2 regions of the Peribacillus sp. FSL E2-0159 genome follow, and region 2 is predicted to be linked to the other one. Evidence: riboswitches for the same ligand, from Rfam matches in the RefSeq annotation. Region 2 holds a riboswitch; the other holds the start of a gene.
What was found. Region 2 has a riboswitch for thiamine pyrophosphate ahead of thiC (phosphomethylpyrimidine synthase ThiC). Riboswitches for the same ligand answer to the same signal wherever they lie in the genome.

Region 1 (7,732 bases), 1.7 Mb from region 2:
TACAATCTCATAAAATTAAATAGAAACAAACGGGAATTGAATCGATAGATAAAAGCCGGCCAACAGCAAAATGATAAAATACAGAATGAAACCATGGTCCATTTTTGAAAAACCAAATTCATAATAGTATGTTCGATCCCGAGTGTCTGTAAATCGCTTTGCCTCCATCGCAACCGCGATTCGGTGAGCACGTCTGATACTTCCGGATAACAACGGGATGGAATAGGCTTTCATTTTAAAATATACCGATCTTATCCCTTTTCCCCTTTCGAAGCCGCGTACCTTCATCGCGTTTCGTATCGTTTGGAACTCCTCCATCATGATGGGAATCAGCCTTAATGCCGCCATGAAACTATAGGCATATTTCGGTTTAAGCTTAACTTGCTGCATTAAGGAATAAAACAAGTTCACTGGTCTAGTCGTTAAGGAAAAAGTTAAACCAAGGGCCGCAAAGAACAAAGCTCGAAAGCCTACCAGTAATCCCCTCATGAAACTTTCCTCCGTAATCGATATTAGGCCCCACTCAAACCAAAGCGTCTCACCTTGCCCGAATAATATCATTGCGGAAGAGGTCGATATAAAAATGAAACAAAAGGGAATCGACAAAAGTAAGATGCGTTTTATCGAATGCCCGGTAAAAAACAAAAATAAAAGTAATACGCCAATAGTGATATTCATCATATAATTCAGGTCATGAATGAATAACGCCACGATGCATAATACAATCAGTACACCAAGTTTAAGACTTGGATTAATTCTATGGAGCCATGTTTCTGCATTTGAAACATTCATCTACATGACACTCCTTTTATAGTGATAAAACTTGTGTCTCCAAAAATCCGGCTTGCGTGATGTTCTCATCACTTATTACATTTCCGTTCTTAACCGTCCATATCCTGGTTGCAAAGTTTTTTGAAATATGATCGTCATGAGTTACCATGATCACTGTTATTCCGCGCCTTCGATATTCCTCAAACCATTCCAGTAATGCAAAGGTATTTTTCGAATCTTGGCCAAAGGTTGGCTCATCCAGGAGAATGATTTTTTTGTCTATTACGATTGAGGCGGCTACGCTTAAGCGTCGCTTTTGACCCATAGATAATTGAAATGGATGTTTATCACGATGTGCCTCCAGGCGGAACACTTTAAGCAATGAGCGGACTCTTTCATCTATTTCTTGTTGCGGCCTTTTGTCAATTCGCAATGAATAAGCAATCTCTTCATATACAGTATTTGCAACGAACTGAAACTCGGGATTTTGAAAGACAAACGTCATATGATCCGTTGGATTTTTCACCTTTTTAATGGGGGTCCCCATTAATTCATACTTACCATTCGTTTTTATGAACTGCATCAGTGCATGCAAAAGTGTACTCTTCCCCGCGCCATTTTCTCCCCTGATTACAATCCATTCCCCTGAACGGACCTTCAGCTCTTCAACCTTGATTTTTTCCTCTTTATTCCGAAAACCGCTAAATCCTTGCACATGCATAAGGGGTAAACCATCTGTAAATTGGTGTTCCCGAATGGGTGCATTCTCATGTATATATTCATCCCAAACACCAGGGAACCAAATTCCATGTTCTTTCATTTCATTTTTATATAGTGAAAGAATGGTGTCTCTTGGACCATCAGCTATAATTTGACCTTCACCGTTAAAAAGCACGATTCGTTCGATGAATTCTAAAACATGGTCAATTTTATGCTCGACGATAATAACAGTTTTGTCACGTCCGACTTCCTTCAACAAGTTCCAGATTTCTTTTGTACCTTCCGGATCAAGCATGGCGGTTGGTTCATCTAAAAATAGTACTTCTGGTTCAAGGGCTAATACTGAAGCGATTGCCAAACGCTGTTTCATCCCGCCTGATAATGTTTCTATACTTGTATGGCCAAGGTTCAATCCTACATTACGGATATGATTTTGGATCTTCTCTTTCATTTCTTCCTTAGGGACGGAAAGATTCTCAAGGACGAAGGCAATTTCCTCATCGGCAAATGGCATGCAAAACTGACTATCTGGGTCTTGAAAAACATATCCCCATGAAGAAGGGCATTTCAATTCCTCCGCTTTCATCGGGACTTCGAAGGAATTCGGAATCAATCCGCTTAACACTTGCAATAGAGTGGACTTACCACATCCTGATGGTCCCAACAATAGCACTTTTTCTCCTTTATCAAACGATATGGAAAGGTCCTTGAATATCAGAGATTCATCACCGGGAAATTTCATTCTTAACTTCTCAACTGAAACGATTGGTTCCATGGCCCTCAACCTCTACTTTTGATCCAGTTCTGCAAAATCTTTACTTGAAACCGGACGAACAAGATTAGTTACTCCTGTTGCTTCCAGTACTTTAACTAAATAATAGGCAGTCACACCTGCAAAGAATATGGACCCCACAAACCTCGCTATCATGAATAACGATAAATTCCAAAGAGAGAGAGCACCTATTTCCCCATAAGCAAAATCCATGATGACTGATGCCAGGCAGGAAGCTATCGCAGCTAAAACGGCCACCGACATATTGAATTTTTTATATTTGAACGCCATGAACACCAGTTCCGCGAACAAACCTTGGACCACCCCATATAACAGTACGGTCAGCCCCCATGGTGAACCTAGAAAGAATTCTCCGGAAGCTGCAGCTATCTCTGCCAAAAGTGCCACACCCGGTTTCCGTAAAATTAAAAAGGCGACGGGGCCAGCTATAAACCACATTCCATAAATAAGTTGATCCAGATGTAATCCTAATGGTTTAACGGAATAATAAATCGAACCCCAAAGGATATAAACGATTCCAAATGCTACCGCAATCACGATCGTGACTAATATATCCGTTAATTTCAATCCTTTTTTCATTGTTTCATTCTCCTTTATACTTCTAGTGTTTCCTTATGCACAGGCCATGTCTCTAAACGATAAGCCATTTCCCAAAATGAGTATTCATATTGGCTGCTAAGGATAAAATGCTCTTTCATTCTCTCCTTATCCTCTTCTGTTACTTTTTCAGCAATCTCATCAAGCCTCGCAATTTGTTCTTCCACCAAAGTGCGGAACCAATCTCCTCCGTAAGCCGCTATCCATTCTTGATAAATCGGCTCATCGGGTAAGCACCCTTGCAGCTTTTCACCTATTTCATAATAGAGCCAGTAACACGGCAAGATAACTGCAATAACATCTCCTAAATGTCCCGAATAAGCCGCACGATACATATGGGAAGTATAAGCATAAGCGGTCGGGGCAGGTTTGAAATTTCCCCTTTCTTCTTTTGTGATGCCTAATCTCTCAGAAAAATTCTCATGAAGCTTCAACTCCGCTTCATATGTTCCTTGTGCATGGCCGGCAAGCCTGCTTGTTGTATGTAAATCTGTAGCTTTGACTGCCCCTAAGGCTTGAACTCTAGCAAAATGAGATAAATAATAGGCATCTTGCATGACATAAAAACGAAAACACTCCAATGGCAATGTGCCATCTCCTATACCTGTAACAAACGGGTGATTAAAACTAGCTTCCCAAATGTGATCAACTTCCTGACGAAGTTCCTCTGAAAACTTCATGTCCATTACCTCCAAATTCTATTTTTCAATGAATGTTACGGAAAAAAACCTTTTATCACCCCTTTTTTTGCAAACAAAAAACCACTTTCTTAAACGTAAAGAAAGTGGTTGTACTTGAAATAATACAAAAACGTATTGTTCCAGACCCCACTTCCCTACGCTGGTATAAACCAGATCAGGTTCTAAGGGTCTTAAAGTCATACTTTAATCTCAGCTTCTGCGGCAAAATCAACTTTTACCTATAAAGCACCCCTAGTGGTACAAATTGTATATTAAATTTCATTTGCCTTTATATTAACACGATAAATCCAATTGTCAAACGTATTAGAAAAAGTTTTCGACCCAATGCTTTAGGATTACTAGCCTTTCAATCTTGCATTACCACCTTACCATGATCGCTTAAACCATTGTTAATCCACCATTTACGGAAAGAGTTTGCCCCGTAATATACCCTGCATCTTCCGAAACGAAATAGGCAACAGCACTGGCAATGTCCTCTGGTTGTGCTAGCCGGCGGAATGGAATCGCTTTTTCCAAGGCGCCTGCTATACCTTCATTATAAGAGCCTATTTCTTGAAATAGGGGCGTATCAGCAGGACCTGGCGCAATACAATTGATGTTGAGTTTGTGACGTGCCATTTCTCTTGCTATCGTTTTTGTGAAGGCAATCACCCCTCCCTTAGCAGCCGAATAAACTGCCTCTCCACTTGATCCGACTCTAGCTGCATCGGATGCAATATTTACTACCTTTCCGTAACCGTTTTCAATCATTAGAGGTAAAATTTCCTTGCAAGTATGGATCTGCCCAAGTAAATTAATATCGATAATCCTTTTCCAAGTGCTGGGATCACTTTTTAAAAAAGGTTCCACCTTATCCCACCCTGCATTATTAACCAATATATCTATTCTATGATAAAGCTTCACTGATTCTTCAACGGCTTTTTTAACACTTTCTAATTTCGTTACATCACAATGGACCGCTCTGGCTTCAAAGCCCGACTTTTCGATTAAAGAAACCGTTTCCTCTGCATTTTTAAGATTAATATCAGCCACGATGATGTTAAAATTACGAGAAGCCAATTTTTTTGCAATCTCTCTGCCGATTCCACTTCCGGCACCTGTGATAAATGCCATTCTTTTATTCATCATATTCCCCTCCACTTTCACCATTTAGTCAATATGGATTTATATAAACTGCTTAAATATTGTCGATTACCTTTTCATTTATCATTTCCCGGAGCCGGAATTTCTGAATTTTCCCGCTAGCCGTTCGAGGAAAGTCATCCATTATCTCAAGAAATTCAGGCCAATATTGTTTGGCCAAACCCTTTTCCGAGAGAAATTCCTGCATGGAATCCATCGTTATCGGGCTCTTCCCCGTTTTCATGCTGATACATGCACATGCTTTTTCCTGAAGACGAGAATCTGGAACCGCAATAACCTGAGCGCTAGAAATATCCGGGTGTTCATACAATACATTTTCTACATAAGCGACTGGAATATTTTCACCGCCACGTATGATTATGTCTTTGTTTCTTCCAGAAATCCGGATATATCCGTCTTCATCAATGAATCCTCGATCACCGGTAATAAACCATCCGTCATTATGCTCAGCTAAAGTATCATCAATCCGTTTAAAATAGCCGACAAAAAGAGCCGGACCCCTTACTAATAAAGAGCCTTCTATATTCGGGGCACAGATCTCCCCTTCAAAATCCACTACCTTTAACTCCATTCCCGGAAACGGAATTCCGTCGGTATTCGTCAGTTTTTCTTCTGGATCTTCAAGTCTCGTCAAGGTTACCAAGCCATCTTCCGTTTGCCCCCATCCTGACAATATCTTGAACGGTACTTTTTTCACGGCTTCCTTTACTAAATGCCTGGGAATCGGGGCACCTAAAGCTACGAAGACTCGTAGCGAATTGAGGTCATACCTTTCTATCCCTTCTATTTGAACCGTATCTTGCAGAAAAGGAGTGGCTCCCGCCGTAAACGTTATCTTTTCCTTCTCAACCCATTCAATAAACTCTCTCGGATTCCAAATGTCTTGATAGACTCCCGTACCTCCAATATGTGTAGGGAGCCTAACTCCATAACCAAAACCTGTTTGATGAGCGAACGTTGATGCCATGAAAAGAACGTCATTGGATGTTAAATGTAAGCGGTCAATCCAATAATCCGTAGATATGCAAAGAGTATTATGTGTATGCATAACTCCTTTTGGACTTCCTGTGGTTCCCGAGGTAAAGATAATTTCAGTCACATCATTGGGGTCATGTGTGATTTCATCCAAAATGGATGAATCCATCCGATCTTCCCAAGGTTCCTCAAATAAGGAGGAGAACAGTTTCATCCCATTCGGAGCATTGTCCCCAATCACATATATATGTTTCATTGATGGCCATTGATGCCTTAGTCTCTCAATCATGTCAGGGTAATAAAACCCACGGAAATAATCTGGTACAACAATCATTTTAGATTCTGCCATCCCAACCATATAGCCAATTTCCCTATCACGATAAATCGGTATCAAGGGATTGCTAATGGCACCGATTCTTGTAACAGCATAGTGTAAGATTATAAATTCATTCCAGTTAGGCAGTTGAAAAGAGACAACATCCCCCTTACCCAATCCTATATGCAAGAGACCCAATGCGATTCGATCGACCAACTTACCAAGCTGCTTGTAAGTAAAACTACTTTTTTTATCGATAATCGCTATCTTATCTGGATGCTTTACTATAGCATCATTCAAATAATCCAAGATCGTTCGGTTTGGCCAAACGCCTTGATATTTCCCCACATATTCCTGAGTCAAAATCGTCTCCATTTTCACTAATTTTCATCCCCCTCTTCAACCTCTGAATTTTTTAAAATCTACAGGCCTCTTTTCTAGGAAGGCATTTTTTCCTTCTTCCGATTCTTGTGTATTGTAAAACATCGCTAAACTGCCCATCGAAAGTTGTGAAATCCCTTGAATGTTGGCACTATCTGCATTAAAGGAATATTTGAGCATTTTTAGCGCAGTAGGACTCTTATCAAGGATCTTTCTTGCCCAATCTTCTGCTGCCTCGTGCAGTTGTTCTGGGGCAACGATTTTATTCACAAGTCCCATTTCTTTTGCTTCTTGTGCAGAATATTGTTCACACAAATACCAGATTTCCCTTGCTTTCTTTTCTCCGACAATTCGTGCTAAATAAGCTGAACCAAAACCAGCATCATAACTACCGACCTTTGGCCCGCTCTGGCCAAATTTTGCCGTGTCAGATGCAATTGTTAGGTCACATATAACATGAAGGACGTGCCCGCCTCCGATGGCAAACCCATTAACAGCTGCAATGACCGGCTTAGGAATGTTGCGGATTGTTTGGTGCAGCGTTTCGATTTCCAGTCCCATTCCACCACCTAAACCACCCGAATGATTATATCCTCCTTCTTCTCCCTTTTCTTTTTGATCTCCACCTACACAAAATGCCTTCTCACCTGCACCAGTCAGAATCACTATACCAACACGATTATCATCCCAAGCGTCCCGGAAGGCCCATATTAATTCCTGAATGGTTCTGGCACGAAAGGCATTGTAAACTTTAGGTCTGTTCATTGTTATCTTTGCAATTCCACCTTTTTTTTCAAAGATTACATCTGTTAATTCCATCGTTTTCATTCCCTTCATTGTCCTAGTCTATTAAAGATCATTTGCCTTGTATCACATCAATCCTCTGTTCATTACGAACTTATTCGGTACCCAATACGACTTTATGTGATTTCTATCTCTTCTGTAATCAATTCGGTTTCAACTGAATGTAAAATTATTAATTAATTGGATTAATGAGAACGGAACTCCTTTCCTATAATGTCCTTTGCAATGACCATCATATTAGCTTGTGCAGTACCATCACCAATTTCCAACCCAATCACGTCACGCAAACGTTGCTCAAGAGGCATTTCCTTCGTATATGCATAATGACCATTCAACAGTAAACATTCATGGATAGCTTCTACACTATATTTGGGACCTAACCACTTAACGGAAGCCGATTCTTTACTATGATTCAGCCCTTGGTCACGAAGCCAAAGTCCTCGATAGGCTTGCCACTTCACCAGTTCTAATTGGGTATAGTGCGTCACAATGGGGAAGGAGACCCCTTGATATGTCGCCAACGGTTTACCA
Region 2 (7,732 bases):
AGCAATTGGTGTGACAGCAGCATTTGGCGGAGGAGCAACCATGAGTCAGGCTGTAACCCTCGTCCAGGAATGCATCCAGGAAATAAATCAGATGAAACAGTAATAAAGAAGGGATAGGACAGTTATAGTCCTACCCCTTCTTTATGTTCTTTTAAAAAAAATCTATTTAGCATACATGGCCAAAAAGCCTTGTCATTTAATGTTTGCTTTTAATGACTAATGTTGTTATTTCTTTGTGAGGGTGCATACGAATTCATCATTTGTTGCATATCCTGCTGTGCAAGCTGTGGAACTTGGTAGTAATGATGCTTGTTTTGATATAACGAAATCTCATATGCCATCTCAATGCAGTTCGGAATGGAATCTGCAAATACACGGCGAACCACAGGATTCGTTATTTCAAGCGCTGACATCGCTTTCAAGGATGCTGCAGACTTAACAGCTCCAAGCATCATGCCTGAAATGCATTCATCCGTAATTTCCGAGACGGATTGCAAAGGTTTCTTAGGCTGTGTTGGAGTCAATCCATATATAAAATCGTTACCTTGATTCATTTTGTAGCTCTGGGTCGGTTTAGAAGGATCCTGACCCGTTTGAAAGCACTCCAATGTAATATTATATTCATCTTGGATGAACTGATATTGGCGATCCAAAATATCCAGCAATTCCTGATCCTGTACATGCTGACGCAAAAGCATATAAGTGTTTAGTGTACCAATCGTTCCCGATAACACTTCATGCACATCGAATACTTCGTGACCTCCATGATTCATTTGTGGAGGAATAGCACCAGTTTGCATGTTCTGGTGTACTTGACCTTGTTGATATTGATTTTGATTTTGCATTGTATTTCCCTCCTCGTTTTATCAATCAAGCGAACAAGTTTAGTATGTTAAAACCCAACAGGATTATTCAATCTAAACTCTTCCAAGATGACCGATTAAGCTGCCTACATCATATCTTCTGTATAAAAAAAGCCGTGGCGCTTTAAACTATAAACACTTTTATTGAATGGGAGGATTTCAAGATACACATAAATGCTTCTATTGTACTGATGACACGGAAGAAAAAAATCCATGTTGTAACGTTTCAAGTTACTGACACGGATAGAAATGAGATGCTCTGTGATGAATGTTATCAAGAATGGCTGCAAGGAATAAAAGGTAAAGTATCAAGCGGCATTTTTCCAACTTTGCTTTAATGGATGAGCTTAAAAATATCCCCTTAATCACGCTGACTTCGTGATTGAATCCCAACATGATTAAAGGGTTAATTCCGATAATGAAAGGACGATTAAGGAATCACTACCATTGCAGACTTTCGATTAAGTAGCACTTTGTACATTGTTGACTATAATCATTTTTTACAAATTCATGATTACAATTCTCCCGAAAAATGTCCAGCTCTCTTTTCAACTGTTCCAATTGAGTTTCCAACTGTTTCATTTCAACTTTTATCTGGATTACCCGATTCATCGAATTCTCCCTCTCATCGGAATCATTGATAGATTTCCCCGTCCGTTTTCCTAAATTCATTCGCTTTTTCTTTAAGCCCTTCATCGATCACCGACTCAAAACCCAGACCCTTTTCCTTCGCCAAATCACGGATGTCCTGAGAGATTCTCATACTGCAGAATTTTGGTCCGCACATTGAACAGAAATGGGCTGTTTTGGCTCCTTCAGCCGGAAGTGTTTCATCGTGATATTCGACCGCCCTTTCAGGATCGAGGGAAAGATTGAATTGATCTCTCCAACGAAATTCGAATCTAGCCTTAGAAAGCGCATCATCCCGTTTTCTTGCATGCGGATGGCCTTTAGCAAGGTCAGCTGCGTGGGCCGCAATTTTATAAGTAATGACCCCTACTCGAACATCCTCTTTATTCGGAAGTCCCAAATGCTCTTTCGGTGTCACATAACAAAGCATGGCAGTTCCAAACCATCCAATCATGGCAGCACCAATCGCAGAAGTGATATGATCGTATCCAGGAGCTATATCCGTTGTCAATGGTCCCAGGGTATAGAATGGTGCTTCTTGACAGACTTCCAGCTGCTTATCCATATTTTCTTTAATCAAATGCATCGGTACGTGACCGGGTCCCTCCACCATGACTTGAACATCGTGCTTCCAAGCAATCTTCGTCAGTTCCCCAAGTGTTTCCAATTCAGCAAATTGTGCCTCATCGTTTGCATCTGCAATGGATCCCGGACGGAGGCCGTCACCTAATGAGAAAGAGACATCATACGCCTTCATGATTTCACAAATCTCTTCAAAGTGAGTATAGAGAAAACTTTCTTGGTGGTGGGCCAAGCACCATTGTGCCATGATGGAGCCCCCTCGGGAAACAATTCCCGTAACTCGCTTTGCTGTCATGGGGATGTATCGCAAAAGCACACCAGCGTGTATGGTGAAGTAATCGACACCTTGCTCAGCCTGCTCGATTAATGTATCCCGGAAAACTTCCCAATTTAAATCTTCCGCTACTCCATTCACTTTTTCCAATGCTTGATATATCGGAACCGTCCCAACCGGAACAGGTGAATTCCTGATAATCCATTCCCGGGTCGTGTGAATATTCTTTCCGGTGGAAAGATCCATTATATTGTCTGCACCCCATCGTGTAGCCCAAGTCATTTTCTCCACTTCAGCTTCGATCGATGAACTAACAGCGGAATTTCCAATATTCGCATTTATTTTCACGTGAAAATTACGTCCGATGATCATGGGCTCACTTTCAGGATGGTTAATATTTGCCGGAATGATCGCACGCCCGCTAGCTACCTCTTCTCTTACAAACTCAGGGGCCACATTTTCCCTGATCGAAATGAACTCCATTTCCGGAGTAATGATTCCTTTACGGGCATAATGGAGCTGGGTTACGTTTTGCCCTTTAACTGCACGCAATGGTTTTCTTTTCAATCCCGGAAAAACTTCTGCGTTGGATTGTGCTTCCACTTTTTTATACCCGTTATCTTCGGGCTTTATTTCACGGCCTTCATACTCTTCAACATCTTCCCGTTCCAGAACCCAACTGCGTCTAATCGGGGCAAGACCTTTATGAATATCAATGGGATATTCTGAATCCGTATAAAAGCCGCTTGTGTCATATACTCGTAAAGGCGGGTTATCCTCTTCACCGAATGCACCTGTAGTCGGACTTAGCTTAATTTCACGCATAGGTACTTTAATATCAGGTCTGGATCCCTCAACATACACTTTTTTACTCCCGGCAAAACTGGACATAATTGAAACGTTCATGTCATTTACTGAATTACTCATCATGATTTCATTTCTCCTTTTTAAGTTCATTTAAAAAGGACAAAATCCAATCCATTTCGCACGAAAAAGCCGGATCTCATATTTAAGACCCGGCTAACGTTAGTTTGACTACAAAAATGACCAATTGAAATGTCATTGTTTAGTAGATTCTAACTTCCCCACGCTGGTATGAACCAGATCAGGTCCTGAGGGTTAAGAAGCTTAAGCGCTTCTCTCTCAGCCCAACTTTTATTGGACACCCCTAGTCTGAATAATTTAATTAATTACAGGGTAACTATATATCACCCTTTTCATTCTGTAAATACTTTGAAAGACCTAATATTTCCTTAACAACTCTCTAAAATTTGGTATTTTGAGGAGTACCGCCAATTAGTTCCCCAGGCTCTCAAGGATAGGGAAAAGCTCCTCTAAATGCTTGATTTCATAGGTTGGAAGCACTTCATTTCGTTCCTTATCATGGCGATTTATCCAGACCGACTTTATGCCTACCCGTGATGCTCCAAGGATATCAGTCATTAAATTATCGCCGACCATCAATACTTCATCCTTATCAAGCTCCATGATTTCCAAAGCATGCTCAAAAATGGAGGCATCTGGTTTACCTCGTCCAAATGCACCTGAAATCACGATTTGGTCAAAATAAGGAACCAGTTCAGGCGTAATTTCAAGTTTGGTATTTTGCAGTTCAGGAGATCCGTTCGTAAGCAATAGCAATTTGTACTTCCCTTTTAATTCATCCAGAACACGGAATGATTCTTCATAGATAAATGGCTTTTTGCGTCTCTCGGCCGGAAAACGTTCTGCCAGTTCAAGCCCAAATTCCGGGTCATCGATCCCTAATGCCTTTAAGCCTCTCGTCCACGCTTCCTTCCGATAAGCCGGTGCAATCCCGGCCATCTTCCGGAATTCATCATGATCATCCTGAAAATTCCCCCATAGTCCCTCAAATGGGTTGATTCCGATCATTTGAGTGAATGCATATGTATCGTAAGAAGAATAAAGCTCACGCGCTTCCTTTCGCACCGCTTCTTCAAACTCGTCGACATTCAGATCATATTTCTCCTTGGCCACTTCGCATGTGGCCACAAAAGCCTCTTTTACACTTTTCTGATCCCATAGTAATGTATCATCTAAATCAAAAAAAACTGCCTTAAGCAAAATGTCCACCCCTCTTTCCCTATTATTGAATTCGTAAAAATTACACTATTACAATAATAAACCACAACCAATAAAAAAAGAATAACTATTCGGAAAATGCCTTCCTCTTTCTTAAAATCAGCAAAATCACTTACTCTTTCTGGTAGTAAGCCCTATATTTCCCCTCAGCATCTTTCAAATACATAAAGCTTTCCATTACTGGCAATCTTGAATTTTGGACCTGTGAACCCCCGTCGGATCAGCTCCTTTCTTATATATACCATGAGGGCCGCATGACTCACGATCAGAACATCCCTTTCCCCCTTTGCAAAGACTTCATCCAATACTTTATTGATCCTTCGCTCTGCAATCTTAATTTCCGCCCTTGTCTGCTTGTTGAACACCGAGCAGCTGCGAATCCAGATGGCCCAAAGGATGAACGGCAGTTTCACCCTTCCTTTGAGAGGGGGAGAAGGTATTTCCCGCAGCTCCTCCATCCGATGAACCGTACCTGGATAAATATGTTCCGCTGTCTTAACGGCCCTCGACATATCACTGCAATAACATTCCTGCCATTCCTCCACGCCAAATAAAGTCGTTCCATAAATAATATCCGCTGCATCATATTCCTCAAACCATTGCTTCATATCATCCGCCGTCACAGATCTCCCAGTAGGAAATTCATGTGCCACCTTAAAATGCCGTACCAAGCCAATTTTCATATATTCTCCTTTTTATCTTTTTAAATATTCGTTTCTTTCTTGTAAAAGCCATTATCAATATATTACCCTATGTAAACCTATATAATAAATGTAAGCTGAAACCAGTAAAAACCTTACTGAGCTCTCCTTGACATTGTGTATGTTTAAAAAAATTTTACGGTTTGTGTCACTGCTAGGCTTTGATTATGATAGCATCGAAAAAAGAGAAAGCATTTCGCCTTCTCCAGTCATGGTTTAATCTATGAATTGAAGTTCTGTTATCGTACATCTTTTCCTGAATTTATATTTCCCGCTCAAATCACTGAATTGATAATCATTGAGGGATTTCCTCAGTTGTTCCTTTAGCTTATCCACCGTGATGGTTTCCTCAACTGTCTCTTTCCAATTTTCATTTCCTATTAACTCTTCGAACGGAATGGTAGTCAGGACTTCATCATATATCTGGATGCTTTGATCGATGCCGAAGCTGCCATAGATACTGCCATTTTCATCAGCAAAGATATGCTCCGATTCCAATTCCTCCACCAATACTTCTAGATATTCCTTTGACTTAACAGGCTTGATGGCAATCTCCGCTTCTGCCTTTACAGGTCCCAATCTCTTATCGATGATCTCTATCGTCAATTTAACGTGAACGGGCGGATACCCAAACCCTTCATATAGTTCTGCTGCCGAATTATATACCATCTGTACATCCTCCTTTTGTCACTATCATTATATAATATAAATACTTCATTTCATTACCAAAAACCCTTATTCAAGATCACTTGGCACAGCATCTTTTTTTAATCAGCTCTTCTTTTTCAAACCATACGCTCCTTCATCATCTGAAGGGTCAATCGTCACATTTCCGGATTCCCTTGAAACGAAAGCCACGATTATAGTCAAAAAAATCATGTAATCCTGATTTTTTCAGTTCACGGGCTTAATTTATCATTCAAATTTCACACCTCTTTTATACGGATTCATAATACAGCATCAACTTCGATCCATTTGTGAACATACTAAAAAAATCCAATGCAGCTCCATGCATTGGATTTTTTATAAGCTTCACATTATGGATTTAACACCACTTTAATACATTCATCTTCGTGATCGTTAAAGATTTGATAAGCTTCACTCGCTTTTTCAAGAGGGACTTTATGGGATATGATTTCCGTGGGGTCGAACTCTCCTGCCGTGATTTTATCAAAGAGCTTGGGCATGTAGTGAATGACCGGTGCTTGCCCCATTTTCAGGTTAATGTTCCTCTCAAATAAATTGCCTAATGGGAACATATTATATTTGGATCCGTATACGCCAGTCAGTTGAATCGTGCCGAATTTACGTACGGCATTAAGTGCAATCTCGATCGCACTTAACGTTCCGCCCTGAAGTTTCAACTTTTGCTCAATCGCCTCGATCGTTGATTTCTTGCCATCCATTCCCACACAATCTATGACCACATCCGCCCCTCCTGAAGTGATTTCCTTAATGTAGCTGCCCATATCGTTATATTCATCGAAGTTATAAGGCTCAACCTTGTTCATCTGTTTTGCCCTATTGAGTCTATAAGGAAGATTGTCGATGACAATGACCCTTTTTGCTCCTTTCATCCAAGCGAACTTCTGAGCCATCAAACCAATCGGCCCACAGCCCAATACCACTACCGTATCATCTTTCTTGACGCCAGCGTTCTCTACACTCCAATATGCGGTTGGCAGCACATCGGACATGAATAATAGTGCCTCATCTTCAAGTTCACATGACTCTGGGATGACAAACGGCATGAAGTTTCCATATGGGACCCTTAAATATTCTGCCTTCCCGCCTGGATAGTTCCCATATCGTTCAGTAAAACCAAAATATCCGCCTGTATCCACTGCTTCATTGGGGTTGGAATTATCACATTGACTCTCCATATCATGTTCACAATAATAACAGTGCCCACAAGAAATGTTGAAAGGCAGGACAACCCTGTCCCCTTTTTTCACCTTCGTCACTTCCGGACCCACTTCTTCAACGATGCCCATCGGTTCATGGCCAATGACATAATCTTTATGCGTCGGCAGAGCACCCTGATATATATGGAGATCGGACCCGCATATAGCCGTTGAAGTCACCCGGACGATGATATCATCCCTTTGCTGGAGTTTCGGATCTTCAACTTGTTTTACCTGTATATCTTTTGCTCCTTGAAAGGTTACAGCCTTCATAATCAATCTCCTAAAATATTCTTATTACATTTCATATACCCGTCCAAAAGACTACAAAGCCTATGAACACCTAATTTTCCCAGGAATTAGATGTCCTTCATTACAAAAAAGCCCCGGAAAACCGGGACTCACCTATGAAACCATTTATTTAGTACTTTATTTATTGCCTATATTATTGTGCTTGTACTCTCTTAGTACCTCATTGAATACATCGGGATAATTCGTAAACAGCCCCGTTGCACCCCATTCAAGAGCCTTTTTCATATCGGCTCTATCATTTACCGTATATGGATGGAATTGAAGGTCATGGTTGCGAACCATCTTCACATATTGTCCGTCTACCTTACTGAAGTTCGGGCCAACGCCAATTGCATATTCCTTAATGGAATCCAATTCTTCATC

Region 1: linked by a shared signal. The riboswitch ahead of tenA (thiaminase II) and the one ahead of thiC (phosphomethylpyrimidine synthase ThiC) in region 2 are both predicted to bind thiamine pyrophosphate.

The regions. Positions count from the first base shown of each region.
Region 1 is NZ_CP152053.1:2,574,804-2,582,535, reverse strand. Features, by position in the region: gene NYE63_RS12680 (energy-coupling factor transporter transmembrane component T) at 16-792, opposite strand; gene NYE63_RS12675 (ABC transporter ATP-binding protein) at 809-2,266, opposite strand; gene NYE63_RS12670 (ECF transporter S component) at 2,279-2,863, opposite strand; gene tenA (thiaminase II) at 2,878-3,561, opposite strand; TPP riboswitch at 3,697-3,825, opposite strand; gene NYE63_RS12660 (SDR family NAD(P)-dependent oxidoreductase) at 3,961-4,707, opposite strand; gene NYE63_RS12655 (AMP-binding protein) at 4,760-6,391, opposite strand; gene menB (1,4-dihydroxy-2-naphthoyl-CoA synthase) at 6,416-7,216, opposite strand; gene NYE63_RS12645 (acyl-CoA dehydrogenase family protein) at 7,387-7,732, opposite strand, start outside.
Region 2 is NZ_CP152053.1:874,764-882,495, reverse strand. Features, by position in the region: gene NYE63_RS04455 (carboxymuconolactone decarboxylase family protein) at 1-103, shown strand, start outside; gene NYE63_RS04450 (spore coat protein) at 210-845, opposite strand; gene thiC (phosphomethylpyrimidine synthase ThiC) at 1,498-3,279, opposite strand; TPP riboswitch at 3,415-3,529, opposite strand; gene NYE63_RS04440 (HAD family hydrolase) at 3,646-4,434, opposite strand; gene NYE63_RS04435 (histidine phosphatase family protein) at 4,599-5,135, opposite strand; gene NYE63_RS04430 (hypothetical protein) at 5,370-5,822, opposite strand; gene NYE63_RS04425 (zinc-dependent alcohol dehydrogenase) at 6,191-7,330, opposite strand; gene NYE63_RS04420 (glycerophosphodiester phosphodiesterase) at 7,487-7,732, opposite strand, start outside.